One region of the Streptomyces sp. NPDC054975 genome, then DNA from elsewhere that is predicted to be linked to it. Evidence: riboswitches for the same ligand, from Rfam matches in the RefSeq annotation. Region 1 holds a riboswitch; each other region holds the start of a gene.
The links. Region 1 has a riboswitch for cyclic di-AMP ahead of ACWF79_RS02275 (M23 family metallopeptidase). Riboswitches for the same ligand answer to the same signal wherever they lie in the genome.

Region 1 (2,191 bases):
ACGTCCGAGCCGTAGCTCGGGCCGGTACGGATCTCGAAGTGCAGGTGCGGGCCACTGGAGTTGCCGGTCGAGCCGGAGAGGCCGATCTCCTGGCCGCCGGTCACGGTCTGGCCGGCGGAGACGGAGAGGGAGGAGAGGTGGGCGTACTGGGAGTACGTGCCGTCGGCGTGCTGGATGACGACCTCGTTGCCGTACGAGCCGCTCCAGCCGGCCGAGTGGACGGTGCCCGCACCGACGGCCTTGACCGAGGTGCCGGAGGAGGCCATGAAGTCGACACCGGTGTGGTAGCCGGAGGACCACATCGAGCCGGAGGCCCGGTACGGGGTGGAGACGCCGCCGGAGACCGGGGCGACCCAGCCGGAGGAGGAGGACTTCGCGGGGGCGGAGTTCTGGGCGGGAGCCGTGTCGCGTGCGGCGGAGCGGGAGCTGCGCGACTCGCTCGCGTCGGAGGAGGACTTCTTCTCGGCCTTGGGCGCGGCCTTCGGAGCAGCCTTGGGGGCCGCGGCCTTCGGGGCGGCCTTGGCCGTCGACTTGGCGCCGAGGGTGAGCTTCATGCCCGGCAGGATCAGCGACGGGTCCTCACCGACGACCTGGCGGTTGTCGGCGTACAGCTTCTGCCAGCCGCCCTTGACGTCGTGCTCGGCGGCGATCTTCGACAGGTAGTCGCCGGGAACGACGGAGTACGTCTTCGGCTTCGCGGCGGCAGGGGCCTTCGCGGGAGCGGCGGCGACGGCGGCGACGGCCTGCTCGGACGTCACGGTCGGCGCGGCCTTCTCGGCGGCGTGGGCTCCGGTCGCACCGAACAGCGGCAGGGCGACGACGGCGCCACCGGTGCCGGCAGCGACGAATCCGCGCGTGATCGGGTTGACCTTGGGACGGCGATGCTTACCCTTTGCGGGCATGGCGAATTCCTCTCCGTCGCCTACGAGGTGAGCTGTCGGGTTCGGACTGGAGATGTCCGGCCGCGTTCTCACGCGGCTTCACCCCGAGCCGTCCGGATCGACCGGTGCGGCGTACTTACCTGGGTCCCCCGCTCCTGCCGGGCGTGGATGGGTGCGGATTCCGGACGGTGGCAGGATTCGGCGGTCCGACCGGATTGACGGTGACGCTAGACGAGCGGGGTCGCGGCGAACAAGCCACGGGTTTCCGATCGCAATTGCCGGGCGCGATATCCGCACCGCATTCCGGTCACCCTCCGTGGACGACGGAGGATCGATTTCCTTTTCAGGCAGGGAAATTGGTCCGGACGATCAGGCACGGTCCGTCACCTTTATGACGCTGCTCACGCCCCGAATCCCATCTCCCCTAAAACAAGGGCGCGTTATCCCGAAGGGGCCAATTCGGACAGAACACCCAATCCCCTACCCAGGGGTGCGCACGGCCCCGGACACCCGGGATGATTGCCCCAGGAATCGATCAGGAACCGATCGCGGTCCGTCAACCTTCAGGAGCACCCGTGACGCAGCAGCTGCCCCAGATCTCGCCGACCGAACCCGAGCTCACCGGGGTACGCAACTTCCGGGACGTGGGCGGACTGCCGACCGTGGACGGCCGTACGGTGCGGTTCGGGCGCCTCTTCCGCAGCGGCCACCTCGCCCACGCCACCGAGGACGACGCGGCGTTTCTCTCCACCCTGGGCCTGCACACGATCTTCGACTTCCGCAATCAGGCCGACATCAAGATCGAGGGCCCGGACGTCGAACTGCCGGGTGTGCGAAATGTGAACATACCGCTCAACGACCCGGCCGACGGCAAGGAGTTCTGGAAGCTCGTCAGCTCCGGCGAGCTGGAGCAGCTCCGCGCCATTCTCGGCGACGGCAAGGCCGCGGACCGAATGTCCGATTCGTACCGGAAGATGATTGCCGAGCGGACGGCGGAGCACGGCCGCATCCTGCACGCGCTCGCCGAGGACAGCGTCCCGGCGCTCATGCACTGCGCGGCCGGCAAGGACCGGGCCGGCCTCTCCATCGCCATCTCGCTGCTCGCGGTGGGCGTGGAGCGCGAGGCGATCGAGGCGGACTACGTGAAGTCGAACGACCCGCACCGCCGCTACAAGGTGCGCCGCAGCTCCACCTCCGCGAACGCGATGGCGCCCGAGGTGATGGAGCTGATCAGCCCGCTGTTCGACGCGCGGGTGGAGTACCTGCGGGCTGCGTTCGAGACGATGGAGCAGACCTGGGGAACGGCCGAG
Region 2 (2,191 bases), on a different contig from region 1:
CCAGCCTGACCAGGCCGCGCAGCACCTTGAGGTGCGCCTCGGTACGACGGTGGGCGGCGCGGGCCGCGCCGAGCGGTTCGAGCAGCGACCGCATGTCCAGGAGGTCCGCCGCCTCCTGCTCGGTGGGCTCGGCCACCTGGGCGCCCGCGTGGCGGCGGGTGATCACGAAGCCCTCGGACTCCAGGGTGCGCAGCGCCTCGCGGACCGGGACGCGGGAGACTCCGTACCGACGGGCCAGCTGCTCCTCGGTCAGCCGGCTGCCGCGCTCGAAGACGCCGGTGACGATGTCGTCCCGGATCGCCGTGCACACCGAGTGCGCGGGAATGCGCATGATCGACCTCCGCCTTAATACGCGCGAAACCGGTTGTCCGGCGACTCTATTGCAGCGGAGGGGTATTTCCGACGGCTCCTCAGAAATCATGGATATCTTTTGGCCAACGGGGCAGCGAAAAGCCCCGGCTCAGTACGAGCCGGGGCTTTTCGACGTGCGCTGGGGCCTCGCCGGTCGGACGGGTCAGACGTTCACGCCACGGGCGCGCAGGTACGCGACCGGGTTGATGTCGGAGCCGTACTCGGCGGTGGTGCGGGCCTCGAAGTGGAGGTGCGGGCCGGTCGAGTTGCCGGTGGAGCCGGAGATGCCTATCTGCTGGCCCGGGGTGACGGACTGGCCGACGGAGACACTGATGGCCGAGAGGTGACCGTACTGGGTGTACGTGCCGTCGTTCATCCGGATGACGATGTTGTTGCCGTACGCGCCGCCCCAGCCGGCCTCGACGACGGTGCCGGAGCCGACGGAGACGACCTTGGTGCCGTAGGCGGCGTGGAAGTCGACGCCGGAGTGGCTGCCGGAGGACCACAGCGAGCCGCCGGTCTGGTAGCCGGTGGAGACGTACGAGCCGGCCACGGGGAGCTGGAAGGAGTTCAGGCGCTTGCGCTCGGCCTCACGGGCGGCGCGCTCCTTGGCCTCGCGGATCTCCTTGGCGCGGGCCTCCGCCTTGCGCTTGGCCTCCGCCTTGGCGCGGGCCTCGGCGACGCGCTTCGCCTCCGCCTCGGCGGCCTCGCGCTCCTGGGCGGCGGCCTGGGCGTCGAGGGTGTCGGCGAGAGCCTCGTCGGCGGCGACGACCTGGGTCAGGCCGGTGTCCTCCGGGGAGGGGGCCTCCGTGTCGGCGAGCGCCGGGGAAGCCAGGGTGCCGATGACGCCGGTGGTGGCGAGGGTCGCGATGCCGGCGATGCCTGCGCCGCGGCGCGCCAGACGGCTCGGACCACGATGCTTCCCGGTGGCACGGGTGAACGCCATGTAGAGGCTGATCCTTTCCTTCCTTCTCGCCTACCGGGTTAGCTGACGGGTTCGGAGCAGGAAGGTCTCCTACGGGCCCCTCCGCACGGGTGCGAAGGCGTCCGATTCACCCCAGGGACTACGTATGGGTCCCCGGCTCCCCAGGCTCGCGCCTGACGGGGACTCGGCGATGACTGTCCGATGCCGCGGGTGCGGCGGGTGCAACTGGCGAACAGCCGGACCGACGCTATGCGGACCATCTTTCAATCACCAAACAGACACGCCAGTTTGTAAGACATGCCACAGGGCAAACGATCACCCTCTCCAGCAATACGGACAAAGAGGAGGACCCCGACGTACCGTGACGTCGGGGTCCTCACCTGCCTCCGGAGCGCGGCTCCGGTCGGCTCAATCAGCCGGTGACGACGGTCACTTCACCGATACCGAGGGCGCGCACCGGCTCCGCGATCTGCGCCGCGTCACCCACGAGCACGGTGACGAGCCGGTCCACCGGGAAGGCGTTGACGACGGCCGCGGTCGCCTCGACCGTGCCGGTCTCGGCGAGGCGCGCGTACAACTGCGCCTGGTAGTCGTCCGGGAGGTGCTGCTCGACCTGGTCGGCGAGCGTCCCCGCGACGGACGCGGCGGTCTCGTACTTGAGCGGCGCCACACCCACCAGGTTCTGCACGGCCACGTCGCGCTCGGCGTCCGTGAGGCCTTCGGCGGCGAGGGTGCGCAGCACCTTCCACAGGTCGTCAAGTGCCGGGCCCGTGTTGGGGGTGTCCACGGAACCGCTGATGGCGAGCATCGCGGCGCCGTTGCCCTCGGCGTCGGAGCGCAGGACCTGGCCGAAGGCCCGCACGCCGTAGGTGTAGCCCTTCTCCTCGCGCAGGACGCGGTCCAGGCGGGAGGTGA
Region 3 (2,191 bases), on a different contig from region 1:
GCTTTGGCCTTGCGACAAGAGCCTAACCGGCTCGCGGGCTCCAGCCAGCCGGGCGCCCGCCCCCTGGGACGAAAAAGGACCCAAGGGCACGCATCTGGGGCCAAAGGCCTCGGAACTACTCAGCGGTAACCATGGGGTGCCCCCGCCTCACGGCACCCCGGACGCGCGGAACCCCGGTCCGGAGCGCACGGGGGAGAGGCGCTCCGGACCGGGGTGGTCACCGCGGGAGGGTCGTAGGGCTCGCGTGAGCCGCCGGACTCACGCGAGCCGCCGGGCTCACTTCAGGTGAAGCTGCTGGCCCGGGTAGATCAGGTCGGCGTCCTCGACGACGTCCTTGTTGAGCTCGAAGAGCTTCGCCCAGCCGCCCTTGACGTCGTGCTCGGCGGCGATGGTGCTCAGGGTGTCGCCGGAGACGACCTTGTACTCGCCGTCGCCCTTCTTGACCTTCTTGCCGGTCGGGGTGGTGACGGTCTTCTTGGACTCGGCCTTCGGGGCGGTCCGCTGCTCGCTGCGGGTCGTCGGCTGCTCGGCCTGACGCTCCTGCTTCGGGGCGGCCTGCGCGGCAGGCGCCTCCTCGACGGCACCGGTGTTCGGGGAGGCGGAGGAGAGGCCGACGCCGCAGCTCGGCCAGGCGCCCTTGCCCTGACCGGCGAGGACCTTCTCGGCGATCGCGATCTGCTGCGACTTGGAGGCCTGGTCGGCGGTCGCGGCGTACGCGGTGCCCCCGAAGGCGGCCCAGGTGGAGCTGGAGAACTGCAGGCCGCCGTAGTAGCCGTTGCCGGTGTTGATGGACCAGTTGCCACCGGACTCGCACTGGGCGACCTTGTCCCACTCGGAGACGGTGGCGGCCGAGGCGGTGCCGGCGGTCATCAGCGGGGCGGCGACGGCGACACCGGCGACACCGGCGAGGGCGACGGCGCGGGTGGCCTTGGAGGGACGACGGTGTTTGCCCTTGGCGGAAAACAGCATGGAGATTCTCCTCACCGACGCCTACGAGGTGAGCTGTCGGGTTCGGGCCGATGTGAGTTGCCCGGCCGCGCGACCTAGCGCGCGGCTTCACCCCAAGCCGGTCCGTCGGCCGTCTGTCTCAACGGCCGGGGGCGGCACTTACCTTGGGTCCCCCGCTCCTGCCTACGGCGCTTGACGCGACGACTGTTCCCATCGGCCGACGGCAGGATTCGGCGTTTCGGTCGACGGGGCCCGCGGTGGCGAGCGGTGACGACCGTAGACACAGACCCGGGGGAAGTTCAAAGACGTCCATGGGGGACAAAACGCCCGTACTTGCCCCGGGACAAAGGGCGTTTACGCAGGTGAGAGGTGACGGAAGGAGAGTTTGCGGACGAGACACGCCAGTTGAGACGAAGAGACCCATGTCTCACTTGCACAGAACCGGACATTCATCCCCGAACCGCCCCTACTTCGGGGCCGTCTCCACGGGCGTTCCGATCGTCAGATCGAGGCTCTGGCCAGGGAGGATGAGGTTCGGATCGGCCCCGACGGTCGACCGGTTGGCGTCGTAGAGAGCGCCCCAGCCGCCGGGGAGGTCGTTCCGCTGGGCGATCTCGGTGAGGTTGTCGCCGGGCTTGACGGTGTATGCACCGATAGCATCCTTGATGCCCTCGGAGGGCTTCTTGCCCGCAGTGTCCGCAGTGTCCTCACTACCCGGATTCGCGGCCTTCTCCTCGTCGGTGGCGTCCGCTGCCGGCGTGTCGGTCGGAGCGCCCGTCGGGGTGCCGGTCGAAGTGTCGGTCGGCGAGGCGTGACGGCCCGTTTCGGGCGACTTGTCCGCCGCGGTCGTCTCGCCCGTCTCCTCCGGGGCGGCCTCGCCCCGGTGCTTGCCGGTGCCGGGAGCGGTCGGCGTGACGGAGGGGGAGGGCGTGGAGGGAGTCGGGGTGGTCTCGGGCCCTGCGAGCGCCTCGGGCGGAGCCACGACGTCCGGGAGACCGAGGGTGCGGTTGGACTCCGGGAGCGGACCGATCGGCTCGCTCGGCGTGACCGCGGGGCCGGGGACGACGTCCGGCTTGACGCCGTCGTTGGTCAGCCCGGCGATCGGGGCGCACGTCGCCCACTGCGTGTCACCCGCGGCGAGTGCCTTTTCGGCCACCACGATCTGCTGGGCACGGCTGGCGAGGTCCGCGCTCGGCGCGTACGCCAGACCGCCGTGACGCTCCCAGCTCTCCTGGGTGAACTG
Region 4 (2,191 bases), on a different contig from region 1:
CGACATCCAGGCACGGGAATTGATTCGGCTGCGCGCGATGCTGGCCGGGATGCTGGTCACGCACACCGGGCAGCCCCGCGAGCGGATCGACGCCGACATCGACCGGATCACCGTCCTCGACGCGCCGGCCGCCACCGCGTACGGCCTGGTGGACCACGTGATTCAGAACCGTGGGGCGTCGGGCGGCGCCGGGGGAAGGTGAGCGTCCGATGGTTCCCGAGCTGCCGCCCCTGCCCGCCCTGACGCGCGCCGAGGGCGAGTTCATCGACGCCTATCTCGAAGTGGTCGACCTGCTGGGTCGCATCAATCCATCCAGGGCATCGCATACGTATGGGGCGCTGCGCGCGGCTCAGGCCCTGGTGGGGCGGGCGAACGCGCTGCGCGACGCACTGACGGCGATGCATGCGCGCGGGGAGAGCGAGGTGCACGCGGAGACATTGGCCCGCGCGCTGCGGGTGTTGGACGGCGAGCGTAGATCCGATCGCGTCACTGTCCCGGGGACACCGACAAGTTGACATTCCGTCGTGTCGTGTCGAGGTCCACTCGGACCAGCACAGGCGCAGAATCGCTCCCCCGTTCGGCGTAGTCGACGAATCGACATATGCGCGGGGTGAGTTGCGCAACAGGTGTACACATCTGGCGGAATCAGGCGTTCCACCCCTGGTCCGGGACTCGTCGGCCAAACCTGCGACGATCACGAAACATGCCTGTCCACCCGAATGGATCAGTCGTGAGGAGCCTCACATAACGCCGTTTCGGCTCGGATTTCACCCTGGGTCTGGGTCAAGATCCCTCACGACGACAAGCCCCCGCCACCGCGGCGGGGCGGTCCGGGCGGACGCCGAGTCCTGCCGCTGTCCCGGATGTCTGGTCGACAGGAGTGGATCGGCAGGAGTGGAGGACCCGAGCAGTACGGGACGGCCGGCCAGTGTGGCCGTTCCTCGGGGTGAAGCCGCGACCGCGGCCGGGCAACTTCGCCAGTCCGAACCCGACAGGTCATCCTTCACAGGCGGCTGACGAAGGGTTGCGCATGACTGCGCAGATTCATGTCCCGTCCGTGCTGTCCCGGGCCGGAGCCGTCTCGGCTCTCACCCTCGCCGCCCTCGGCGGCACGATGCTGGCACCAGGTGCCGCACCGGAGGCCCAGGCCGCGACGTCGTACGCCGGCAAGGCGCTGAACATCGCGGCTTCGAAGAAGGGATCGCCCTACAAGTACGGAGCGTCCGGACCGACCCGGTTCGACTGCTCGGGGCTCACGCTCTACTCGTACAAGAAGGCGGGCAAGTCGCTGCCTCGTACCGCGCAGCAGCAGTACAACAAGACCCGGCACATCTCCGCGTCCAGCAGGCAGAAGGGGGACCTGGTCTTCTTCCACTCGGGTGGAAGGGTGTACCACGTGGGGATCTACGCCGGTGGCGGCAAGATCTGGCACTCGCCCAAGAAGGGCTCCTGGGTGAAGCTCGACAAGATCTGGTCGTCCAAGGTGTATTACGGCCGGGTGCGCTGACGCCCCGTCCGGTCCGACGCGAGCGGGGGTACGGTGGCGCCGCCGTACCCCTCCGCGGCGGCGGGGGCGGTCCACGGCAGGTTGATCCAGACCGTCTTGCCGCCCTCGTCGGTCGGGGTGACCGAGAGCCGGCCGCCGGCCTCGGCCGTCAGGATCCGGATGATGACCATCCCGCGTCCGTTGTCCTGCTGCACGGCCGCCGGGAGCCGCTTCGGCCAGCGGGGATGGCTGTCGGTCACGCCGATGTGGAGCTGCTCCTCGCGCTCCAGGCGGATGTCGACGGTGAAGGTGGGCGACTGTCCGAAGGTGTGCTGGACGGCGTTGGTGGCCAGCTCCGAGACGATCAGCCGGACCGTGTCGGCGGTGTCGCTGCCGCCTGCGAGCCCCCACCCGCCGAGGACGTCGGCGACATATCTTCGGGCGGCGGACACCGAGGCGGGATCGCTCGGCAGAGTGACGGTTGCTTCCTGGTGGTCTGCCATGGCAACGCTGTCCCTTTCCCACCGGGCCCGGCCCGGATTGCACTTCGCGTCAGACTGCCACCGATCGTGCCGCCCTGGGCGGCGATCCACCAAGATATGTGCATATTTGTCGCTCGAAGCGGTGAACTCTGCTACGAGAGACCGTATTTGGGACGCGCTCAGTGCTCGGCGGGCGGCGCCGTCCGCACGATGGTGGTGACGG

Region 2: linked by a shared signal. The riboswitch ahead of ACWF79_RS27560 (M23 family metallopeptidase) and the one ahead of ACWF79_RS02275 (M23 family metallopeptidase) in region 1 are both predicted to bind cyclic di-AMP.
Region 3: linked by a shared signal. The riboswitch ahead of ACWF79_RS18155 (transglycosylase family protein) and the one ahead of ACWF79_RS02275 (M23 family metallopeptidase) in region 1 are both predicted to bind cyclic di-AMP.
Region 4: linked by a shared signal. The riboswitch ahead of ACWF79_RS19685 (C40 family peptidase) and the one ahead of ACWF79_RS02275 (M23 family metallopeptidase) in region 1 are both predicted to bind cyclic di-AMP.

Annotation. Positions count from the first base shown of each region.
Region 1 is NZ_JBSGWV010000001.1:495,673-497,863, forward strand. Features, by position in the region: gene ACWF79_RS02275 (M23 family metallopeptidase) at 1-902, opposite strand, end outside; cyclic di-AMP (ydaO/yuaA leader) riboswitch at 907-1,062, opposite strand; gene ACWF79_RS02280 (tyrosine-protein phosphatase) at 1,457-2,191, shown strand, end outside.
Region 2 is NZ_JBSGWV010000042.1:37,209-39,399, reverse strand. Features, by position in the region: gene ACWF79_RS27565 (GntR family transcriptional regulator) at 1-331, opposite strand, end outside; gene ACWF79_RS27560 (M23 family metallopeptidase) at 515-1,297, opposite strand; cyclic di-AMP (ydaO/yuaA leader) riboswitch at 1,311-1,476, opposite strand; gene ACWF79_RS27555 (M16 family metallopeptidase) at 1,689-2,191, opposite strand, start outside.
Region 3 is NZ_JBSGWV010000018.1:26,330-28,520, reverse strand. Features, by position in the region: gene ACWF79_RS18155 (transglycosylase family protein) at 277-969, opposite strand; cyclic di-AMP (ydaO/yuaA leader) riboswitch at 973-1,149, opposite strand; gene ACWF79_RS18150 (transglycosylase family protein) at 1,415-2,191, opposite strand, start outside.
Region 4 is NZ_JBSGWV010000020.1:104,220-106,410, forward strand. Features, by position in the region: gene ACWF79_RS19675 (ATP-dependent Clp protease proteolytic subunit) at 1-202, shown strand, start outside; gene ACWF79_RS19680 (hypothetical protein) at 210-515, shown strand; cyclic di-AMP (ydaO/yuaA leader) riboswitch at 855-1,027, shown strand; gene ACWF79_RS19685 (C40 family peptidase) at 1,031-1,507, shown strand; gene ACWF79_RS19690 (ATP-binding protein) at 1,489-1,989, opposite strand; gene ACWF79_RS19695 (8-amino-7-oxononanoate synthase) at 2,148-2,191, opposite strand, start outside.